3 linked regions of the Rheinheimera salexigens genome follow. The protein of the gene in region 2 interacts with the protein of the main gene of each other region in a pairwise test. Links are inferred from orthologs where the notes say so. Each region holds a gene or a part of one and is shown on either strand. Other genes may lie near its edges. The genes, in order: odhB, lpdA and uvrD.

Evidence for each region.
Region 1: the proteins of lpdA (region 2) and odhB interact in binary tests that used the Escherichia coli proteins (3 or more experiments, as listed by UniProt). The link is inferred for Rheinheimera salexigens from one-to-one orthologs.
Region 3: the proteins of lpdA (region 2) and uvrD interact in binary tests that used the Escherichia coli proteins (3 or more experiments, as listed by UniProt). The link is inferred for Rheinheimera salexigens from one-to-one orthologs.

What each region holds. Positions count from the first base shown.
Region 1 is NZ_MKEK01000001.1:1,780,746-1,783,829, reverse strand. Bases 30-2,952 are described here. They hold odhB (2-oxoglutarate dehydrogenase complex dihydrolipoyllysine-residue succinyltransferase), read right to left. Parts: upstream 2,137-2,952; coding sequence 922-2,136; downstream 30-921. Other genes in these bases: sucC (ADP-forming succinate--CoA ligase subunit beta), read right to left, coding at 30-774. Outside these bases: more of sucC, read right to left, coding at 1-29. UniProt on the Escherichia coli protein: E2 component of the 2-oxoglutarate dehydrogenase (OGDH) complex which catalyzes the second step in the conversion of 2-oxoglutarate to succinyl-CoA and CO(2).
Region 2 is NZ_MKEK01000001.1:981,198-984,206, reverse strand. What follows is about bases 143-2,990. They hold lpdA (dihydrolipoyl dehydrogenase), read right to left. Parts: upstream 2,349-2,990; coding sequence 936-2,348; downstream 143-935. Other genes in these bases: aceF (dihydrolipoyllysine-residue acetyltransferase), read right to left, coding at 2,512-2,990; BI198_RS04580 (hypothetical protein), read left to right, coding at 306-788; BI198_RS04585 (hypothetical protein), read left to right, coding at 143-336. In the rest of the region: more of BI198_RS04585, read left to right, coding at 1-142; more of aceF, read right to left, coding at 2,991-3,009. UniProt on the Escherichia coli protein: Lipoamide dehydrogenase is a component of the glycine cleavage system as well as of the alpha-ketoacid dehydrogenase complexes.
Region 3 is NZ_MKEK01000001.1:179,487-182,574, forward strand. The notes cover bases 149-3,075. They hold uvrD (DNA helicase II), read left to right. Parts: upstream 149-489; coding sequence 490-2,661; downstream 2,662-3,075. Other genes in these bases: BI198_RS00900 (HAD-IA family hydrolase), read left to right, coding at 149-361; BI198_RS00910 (tRNA(Met) cytidine acetyltransferase TmcA), read left to right, coding at 2,661-3,075. Also shown: more of BI198_RS00900, read left to right, coding at 1-148; more of BI198_RS00910, read left to right, coding at 3,076-3,088. UniProt on the Escherichia coli protein: A helicase with DNA-dependent ATPase activity. Unwinds DNA duplexes with 3'-5' polarity. Translocates on single-stranded DNA with 3'-5' polarity. Initiates unwinding more efficiently from a nicked substrate than double-stranded DNA.

The sequences.
Region 1 (3,084 bases), 800 kb from region 2 along the record:
GTTGCCATCAAGCGCAACATAGTTTAGTTCCCACTGTGCTGCTCGCGCTTCACGCTCGTCTTCTTGTGACGCATCATGAAAAGCACGAAGCTTAGGCTGACGATACATCGCATTGCTATCGGCAACTAATTTCGCGTCTAAACAATGTAAGTTACCTTCAGTAGTAATTACTAATGGGTTTACTTCAAGTAAAGCAATATCTAAATCTACAAACATTTTGGCTAAGCCTAAATAGATAGTAGTGAATTGCTTAATTTGTAAGGCGTTTAAGCCTAATTTGAAACCGATTTCGCGCGCTTGGAAAGGCTGAGCACCAACAAGTGGATCAACTTCCATCTTGATGATTTTTTCAGGAGTTTCTTCTGCTACTTTTTCGATATCAACACCGCCTTCAGTCGACGCCATAAAGACGATACGACGGCTAGAGCGATCAACAACGGCACCTAAATACAGTTCTTTTTCGATATCAGTACAGGTTTCAACCAGAATTTTACTGACAGGCTGACCTTTAGCATCAGTTTGGTAAGTTACCAAGTTCTTGCCCAACCATTTTTGAGCAAAATTACGAATTTCTTCTTTAGAAGTAACTAATTTCACACCGCCCGCTTTACCGCGGCCGCCTGCGTGAACCTGAGCTTTAACTACCCATTTGTTACCACCAATACGATCAGCAGCTTCTGCAGCAGCTTGAGGAGTTTCTTCCGCAAAGCCTTCAGATACTGGTAAACCGTATTCGCGGAACAGCTGTTTTGCCTGATATTCGTGCAAATTCATGGCTTATTTCCGTTCATTTGAATATTAAAGCTGCCCAACATGGTACAGCCTGTGTTTAATCGGCGATTATTATACTGCCAATCGATGAAATACAAAATGCTGTTGTCGTAAAACAACAGCATTTTTTTATAACTCTAACTAGAGTGATTAGATATCCAACAGGATCCGAGTTGGGTCTTCTAATAACTCTTTAATGGTTACTAAGAAACCAACAGACTCTTTACCATCAATGATGCGGTGGTCATAAGATAATGCCAAGTACATCATAGGAAGAATTTCCATTTTACCATCTACAACCATCACCCGATCTTGGATGGCATGCATACCTAAGATAGCTGATTGTGGTGGGTTGATAATAGGCGTAGACATTAATGAACCAAATACACCGCCATTCGTAATTGTGAAATTACCACCGGTTAAGTCGTCCATTGTTAATTTACCGTCGCGACCTTTTAAGGCTAAAGTTTTGATAGCTTGTTCAATTTCAGCCAAGTTCATTTTGTCACAATCACGTAATACTGGCGTCACTAAACCACGAGGTGTTGATATCGCAATACTGATATCAAAATAGTTATGATAAACAATATCGTCGCCATCAATAGCGGCATTCACTTCAGGGTAACGTTTTAACGCTTCAGTCACCGCTTTAACGTAGAACGACATAAAGCCTAAACGGATACCATGACGTTTTTCGAACGTTTCTTGGTATTGCTTACGTAAGCTCATAATCGGCTTCATGTTAACTTCATTAAATGTTGTTAACATGGCCGTGCTGTTTTTGGCTTGTAATAAACGGCTAGCAATGGTTTTACGCAAACGTGTCATTGGGACGCGTTTCTGGGTACGTTCACCGGTAACAGCAGATACTGCAGCAGGAGCGGTAGCGGCTTTAGCTGGAGCAGAAGCTAAGAATTTCTCAACATCTTCTTTGGTTACACGACCGTTTTTACCAGAACCTTTAACTTTGCTAGCATCTAAGCCTTTCTCAGCAATTAAACGGCGAACTGATGGGCTTAATGCATCATCACTGGCTTCGTCTTTGCTTGACTCTACTTTAGCATCGGCTGTTGCAGCAGGCTTATCAGTTGCTTTGTCATCAGACTTGCTTTCTGCTTTAGCGGCAGGTGCACCACCAGCTTCCATGTTACCGATCACTTCTTCCGCTGTTACGGTCGCACCAGTATCGTGAATGATGTCACCCATTACGCCGTCGGCTTGAGCAACAACTTCAAGTACCACTTTGTCGGTTTCGATATCTACTAATACCTGATCGCGTGTAACGGCTTCGCCTGTTTTTACGTGCCAGGTTGCGATTGTTGCATCTGCAACAGATTCTGGAAGTACGGGTACTTTAATTTCCACTTTGTCACCTTTTACGGGTTGGTCTTATTAAGTTTAAATGGCCTGCCTAGCAGGCCAAGTTAATTTATTTTATTGTCAGCGCATCATTAATTAAGGCTTGTTGCTGTTTATTATGTACAGACAAATAGCCAACTGCAGGTGAAGATGACGCCTCACGTCCGGCATAGGTTAAATACCCTTTTTGCGGGATCGCGCCACGGAAATGGTGTTGACTACAATACCATGCACCTTGGTTTTGCGGTTCTTCCTGACACCAAACAAAATCAGTTACATGCTGGTACTGGCTTACTACCTTCGCCATTTCTGCGTGTGGGAACGGATAAAGCTGTTCTACACGAACAATTGCCACATCAGTTTGTTCACGTTTACGACGTTCTTCTAGTAGTTCGTAATACACTTTACCACTACAGAACACCACACGCTTAACGTCTGAGGCTTTAATATCATCTATTTCACCAATTACGTTATGGAACACACCGCTAGCTAATTCCTCTAACGTCGAGGTAGCTAAAGGATGACGTAATAATGACTTCGGTGACATGACAATTAATGGACGACGCATTGGCCGAACCATTTGCCGACGCAACATATTAAATACTTGCGCGGGTGTCGTTGGAATACAAACCTGCATATTATGATCAGCACACAGTTGCAAGAAGCGCTCTAAACGAGCTGAAGAGTGCTCTGGACCTTGACCTTCATAACCATGCGGCAGTAATAAAGTTAAACCACATAAGCGGCCCCACTTTTGCTCACCTGAACTTAAGAATTGGTCGATAACCACTTGCGCACCGTTGGCAAAGTCACCAAATTGACCTTCCCAAATAACCATAGCGCGTGGCTCTGCTGTCGCATAACCGTATTCAAATGCTAATACCGCTTCTTCAGATAAAGCTGAGTCATAAACCTGGAATGGCCCTTGATCAGCGCTGATATGCTCTAAAGGCG
Region 2 (3,009 bases):
GGTTATAAACAAACAGAGGGTGTACGAATTAAACCACGCAATGGTTTCACAGAGCATCAACTTGCTCAAAGCATTCTCTCTTCAATAGACCATTATATTGTAAATGAAAGAAATGAGCCCATTGCCTATCCTCCGCCATGGTTTGGTAAAAATAGTAATAGCTGGACCAATTCAATTTTAGATATAGTACCCGCAGATTTACCAACCGATGTAAAAACACGACGTAAAATAACTGACTTTCAAGGTGCAGACGCTGCGCATGATGTCCGTATTCATCAAATGTATTTCAAAGGGCTTTGCCAACCATGCGCAGTACAAAATCCAGCTTATCGTTAATAACTGAAACTCTTGCACGTGCCTTATTTACATCCGCAATACTTATTGTAGCTATAGCTATAGTTGCTTTACTTCGCGGTATTAGCCAAAGCATTCAAAGCCCACTAGCCAGTGATGACTGGTATTATGTTGCAGGGTTTCTCTGTATTTGGGGGCTTATTCCAGCTTTACTTGCCGTTATTACTTCAGCCGCTAGCCGCTTTAGTATTAGAAAAGGCTATATTCTCTTCAGTCTATTACAACTGCTTTCACTTTACGGTTACTATTACAACTTATCACAACAACCAGATAACGAACTTAGTAGTTCGCCATTAATTTTATTGATTTATATGGCAGTACCTTTCGCTGCTATTTATTACCCAATGTTTTTTGCAGGTAAAGCATTCAGTAAAATCAAGTTGGCACTAATTGCTGCAGCAATAATACTTTTAAGCTATGGATTTATGGCTTAATAAGTAAAAATAATGACAGCTAAAGGTGTCGTCACTTTCAAGGGGTCTGAGTACTTGAACGTAATTTTTGGTTTCAAGTACTCTGACCCCTTGAAAATCTTAAAGCAAAAAGGCCGCTAATGCGGCCTTTTTGTTAAAAACTAGAAATTACTTTTTCTTCGCTTTTGGGTTTGGTAAGTCAGTGATAGTACCTTCGTACATTTCTGCTGCCATACCAATTGATTCGTTTAACGTTGGGTGCGCGTGTACTGTTAACGCGATGTCTTCAGCGTCTGCGCCCATTTCCACAGCTAAACAAATTTCACCTAACATTTCGCCAGCGTTGATACCAACAATAGCGCCACCTAATACACGGTGCGTTTCTTTATCAAATATTAATTTGGTAAAGCCTTCAGTGCGCGAAGAGGCAATAGCACGGCCTGATGCAGCCCACGGGAAGGTGGCTGTTTCAATTTTGATGCCTTGCTCTTTAGCTTCTTTTTCTGTTAAGCCTGTCCAAGCCATTTCTGGATCAGTATAAGCTACAGATGGAATGCAACGTGGGTCGAAGTAATGCTTCATACCTGAAATAACTTCAGCAGCAACATGGCCTTCGTGAACCGCTTTATGCGCTAACATTGGCTGACCAATAACATCACCAATGGCATAGATATGGTCAACGTTAGTTTTTAATTGCTTATCAACATTGATAAAGCCGCGCTCATCAACGTTAACACCGGCTTTAGTGACGTCTAATAAGTTACCGTTTGGCTTACGACCAACTGCGACTAAAATTTTGTCATAACGTACTGCTTCTGCTGGGGCATTTTTGCCTTCGAATGATACGTATAAACCGTCTTCTTTTGCTTCAACGCCAACAACTTTAGTTGATAGCATAATGTTGAAGTTCTTTTTGTTGTACTTAGTATAGGTTTTAACTAAGTCAGCATCAGCTGCTGGTACTAATTGATCAGCAAATTCTACTACTGATACTTTAGAACCTAAAGCACGATACACAGTACCCATTTCTAAACCGATAATACCGCCGCCTAATACTAGCATCTCGCCTGGAATGTCTTTTAACTCTAAGGCACCAGTTGAGTCGATTACGCGATCATCATCTTTTGGAATAAAAGGTAAAGAAACTGGCTCTGAACCGGCAGCAATAATAGCGTGTTCAAAGGTAATTGTAGTATCGCCAACTTGTAAGGTGTTAGCACCGGTGAATTTGCCGTAACCAGTTACTACTTTAACTTTACGCATTTTCGACATGCCAGCTAAACCTGTGGTTAATTGTGAAACCACTTTGTCTTTCCAGCTGCGAATTTTATCTAAATCGATTTCTGGTGCACCAAAAGTTACACCATGAGATGCCATATCGCGGGCATCATCAATCACTTTAGCAACGTGTAATAAAGCCTTAGAAGGAATACAACCTACGTTTAAGCATACACCACCTAAAGTGCTACGTGCTTCTACTAAGGTGACTTCCAGACCTAAGTCTGCTGCACGAAATGCAGCAGAGTAACCGCCAGGGCCTGCGCCTAGCACCACAACTTGGGTTTTAATTTCGTTGCTCATCGTATTACCTTTCTTAATCGGGTCGGGTTACTGACAGGTTGTTTGCTTGAAACCTATCAGGCGAAAAAAGTGGCAAAATTTTAACATTGCCAACAGCAGAAGTCCCGTAACTTTTAATGGGACCTCTGGCTTTAACTGTTTACATAATCTCTTACACAATCACTTACATAATTATCTGGCGAATATCAGCTAAGTAACCGGCTAGCGTAGCGGTAAACCGCGCGGCTAAAGCACCATCGATCACTCGGTGATCGTAAGATAAGCTTAACGGTAGCATTAATGCTGGTAAAAACTCAGTACCATTCCATTTTGGTTTGATATCAGATTTAGATACACCCAAAATAGCCACTTCTGGCGCATTAACAATAGGCGTAAATGCCGTACCACCAATACCGCCAAGACTTGAAATAGTAAAACAGCCACCCTGCATATCGCCAGACGTTAATTTACCATCACGGGCTTTAGCTGAAATTTCTTGCAACTCGCGTGATAACTCAATAATACCTTTTTTGTTTACATCGCGAACTACTGGCACTACTAAACCATTCGGCGTATCAACAGCGATACCAATATGGATATATTTTTTCAGAATTAAGCTAGCACCATCATCTGATAACGAGCTACTAAAGGTTGGAAACTCTTCTAACGCTTTAGCAACCGC
Region 3 (3,088 bases), 800 kb from region 2 along the record:
CGATATTGAAATTCAGCAATTATTGGCAGCGCTAGCCAAGCATTATCAACTTATCGCTATTACCAATGGTAATGCCTGCATAGACAAAATGGCTATCGGCCAGTGGTTTCAATTTAGCCTGCAAGCTGGCCCTGATGGCAGAATGAAACCCTATCCTGATATGTATTTAAAAGCCGCGCAGCAATTGAACCTAGCGCCACAACAAATCTTACATATTGGTGACAGCCATCGTGCCGATGTTATCGGCGCCTTAAATGCCGGTTGCCAAACCGCTTGGCTAGATCACCATAACAGCGCGATATCGGTTTTACCGCATATTCGCTTGACCAATGTGCAAATGTTAAGCGCCCTAATACCCTAGTCGAATAAAGCTGCGCCAAGCTTTAATTGCCAAATAACTGGTTATTTATCCACTAATAAGCGCTGTTAGCTTGGCGCATCAGTTTTGGCTGCTATAATAGCGGCCATTATGCTTAGCGAGACAAACTAATGGATGTATCTTTCCTGCTAGACGGGCTTAACGACAAACAACGTGATGCAGTTGCCGCGCCGCCGCAACATATGTTGGTACTGGCCGGGGCCGGTAGTGGTAAAACTCGGGTCTTGGTGCACCGTTTAGCGTGGTTAATGCAGGTAGAGCGTGTTGCACCATTTAGTTTGCTTGCCGTTACTTTTACCAACAAAGCGTCAAAAGAAATGCGCGGCCGTATCGAGCAGACCATAGGCGTAAGCTTAAATAACTTATGGATGGGCACCTTTCATGGTTTATCCCATCGTATGCTGCGCGCCCATTATCAAGAAGCGGGCTTACCGCAAAGCTTTCAAATAATAGATACCGATGATCAATACCGCTTAGTTAGACGCCTGCTTAAAGCGTTAAATTTAGATGAAAAGCATTGGCCGGCTAAGCAAGTGCAATGGTTTATTAATGGTCGTAAAGATGAAGGCCAACGGCCTAATATGATTGATGCTGCAGGTGACTTTAGCTTACAACAGATGCTAAAAATCTATACTGCTTATCAAGAAATGTGTGATCGCTCAGGCTTAGTCGATTTTGCTGAAATTTTACTGCGTAGCTTTGAGTTACTGCAAAATAACGCTGAAGTACGCCAGCATTATCAGCAACGCTTTCGGCATATTTTAGTCGACGAATTTCAAGATACCAACGCTATTCAATATAAGTGGTTAAAGCTACTAGCCGGTACTAACGCTAAAGTGATGATCGTCGGCGATGATGACCAATCTATCTATGGTTGGCGCGGCGCCCAAGTGGAAAACATCCAAACCTTCTTAACAGATTACTCTGACGTGGAAACCATTCGCTTAGAGCAAAACTATCGCTCAACTGCCACCATTTTAAAAGCTGCGAATGCGGTTATTGCCTATAATAGCGGCCGTTTAGGTAAAGACTTATGGACCGATGGTGCTGAGGGTGAAGCAATTTCTTTGTACACTGCCTTTAATGAGTTAGATGAATCTCGATTTATTGTTAGCCGGGTGCGTGATTGGCTGAAAAAAGGTGGCACCTTATCCGATAGCGCCATTTTATATCGCAATAATGCCCAGTCTCGAGTACTAGAAGAAGCCTTAATTCAAGAAGGCTTAAACTACCGTATTTATGGTGGCTTGCGCTTCTACGAGCGCCAAGAGATAAAAGATGCTTTAGCCTATTTACGCTTAATGAATAACCGACTAGACGATGCAGCATTAGAGCGCGTGGTTAACACCCCAGCCCGTGGTATAGGTGAGACAACTTTAAATAAAGTGCGTATTCATGCCCGTACCGAACAAATCACTATGTGGCAAAGTTTGCAGCAATTAATCAGTGAAAATCAATTATCTGGACGTGCCGCTAATGCTATTAGTAGCTTTATGCAATTAATAGAACAATTAGCTGACCTAACCGCAGAATTGCCATTACACGAGCAAGCCGATCATGCGATTAAAAAATCCGGCTTATATGCCATGTATCAAGCCGAGAAAGGCGAAAAAGCTGAAACTCGAATTGAAAACTTAAATGAATTGATCACGGCTTGCCAAAACTTTGATGTTGCGAATGATGTTGAGATGACGCCCCTAGCGGCTTTTTTATCTCAAGCCGCACTAGAAGCGGGTGAATATCAAGCTGAAGAAAATTCAGATGCGGTGCAATTAATGACATTGCATAGCGCCAAAGGCTTAGAGTTCCCGCAGGTTTTTATTTGTGGCTTAGAAGAAGGCATGTTTCCCAGCATGCAAAGCTCTGAAGATGCCACCCGACTCGAAGAAGAACGTCGCTTATGCTATGTCGGTATGACGCGGGCCATGCAAAAATTGTATTTATGTCATGCGGAAAGCCGCCGCTTATATGGCCAAGAACAACATAATCGACCGTCGCGTTTTTTACGCGAGATCCCGGCTGAATATATCGAGGAAATTCGCCTTAGTACTCAAGTTAGTAAACCAACCCCATTTAATCGCTTTAGTAACCAAGCTAGCCATGTTGCCTTTGAAAACACTGGTTTTAACCTAGGTCAACGCGTGCTGCATGCTAAGTTCGGCGAAGGTACTGTGCTTAATTATGAAGGCACCGGCGCCCAGTCCAGAATACAAGTTAACTTTGATCAGCTTGGCAGCAAGTGGTTAGTTACTGCCTACGCTCGCCTAGAAGCTGTAGGCTAATGTTCAACCAGCCGGTGTTTTCAACTTGGTTAGCACAAGCCGCCAATTTGCAAATACGGCTACCTATAGTTTGGCAGGGCCAGCAGCACACTCTGCTGGCCGCGACTAAACAATGGTTAGAAGCGAATACCGCGCTTAAGGTTTATTGGCTTGGCGCTGATGCCCCCCCTAGCGCAACTATGGTCTCGCAAGGCCGTAACTATCAGTTACTAGGCACCGAGTGCGATGTACTCATTATTAATGCCTTTAGTGGCTTTGCTGCAGACGCCGTAGCAGCAACCTCGGGTTGCGTTAAAGCGGGCGGATTATGGCTGGTATTGTGTCCGGAATTTAATATTTGGCAACAACAAGTAAATCCGGCTCATCAAAGCTTGTTGCCGTATCCTATTGATGCTAAGCAGCATCAGGGCTATTTTATTCCATTTTG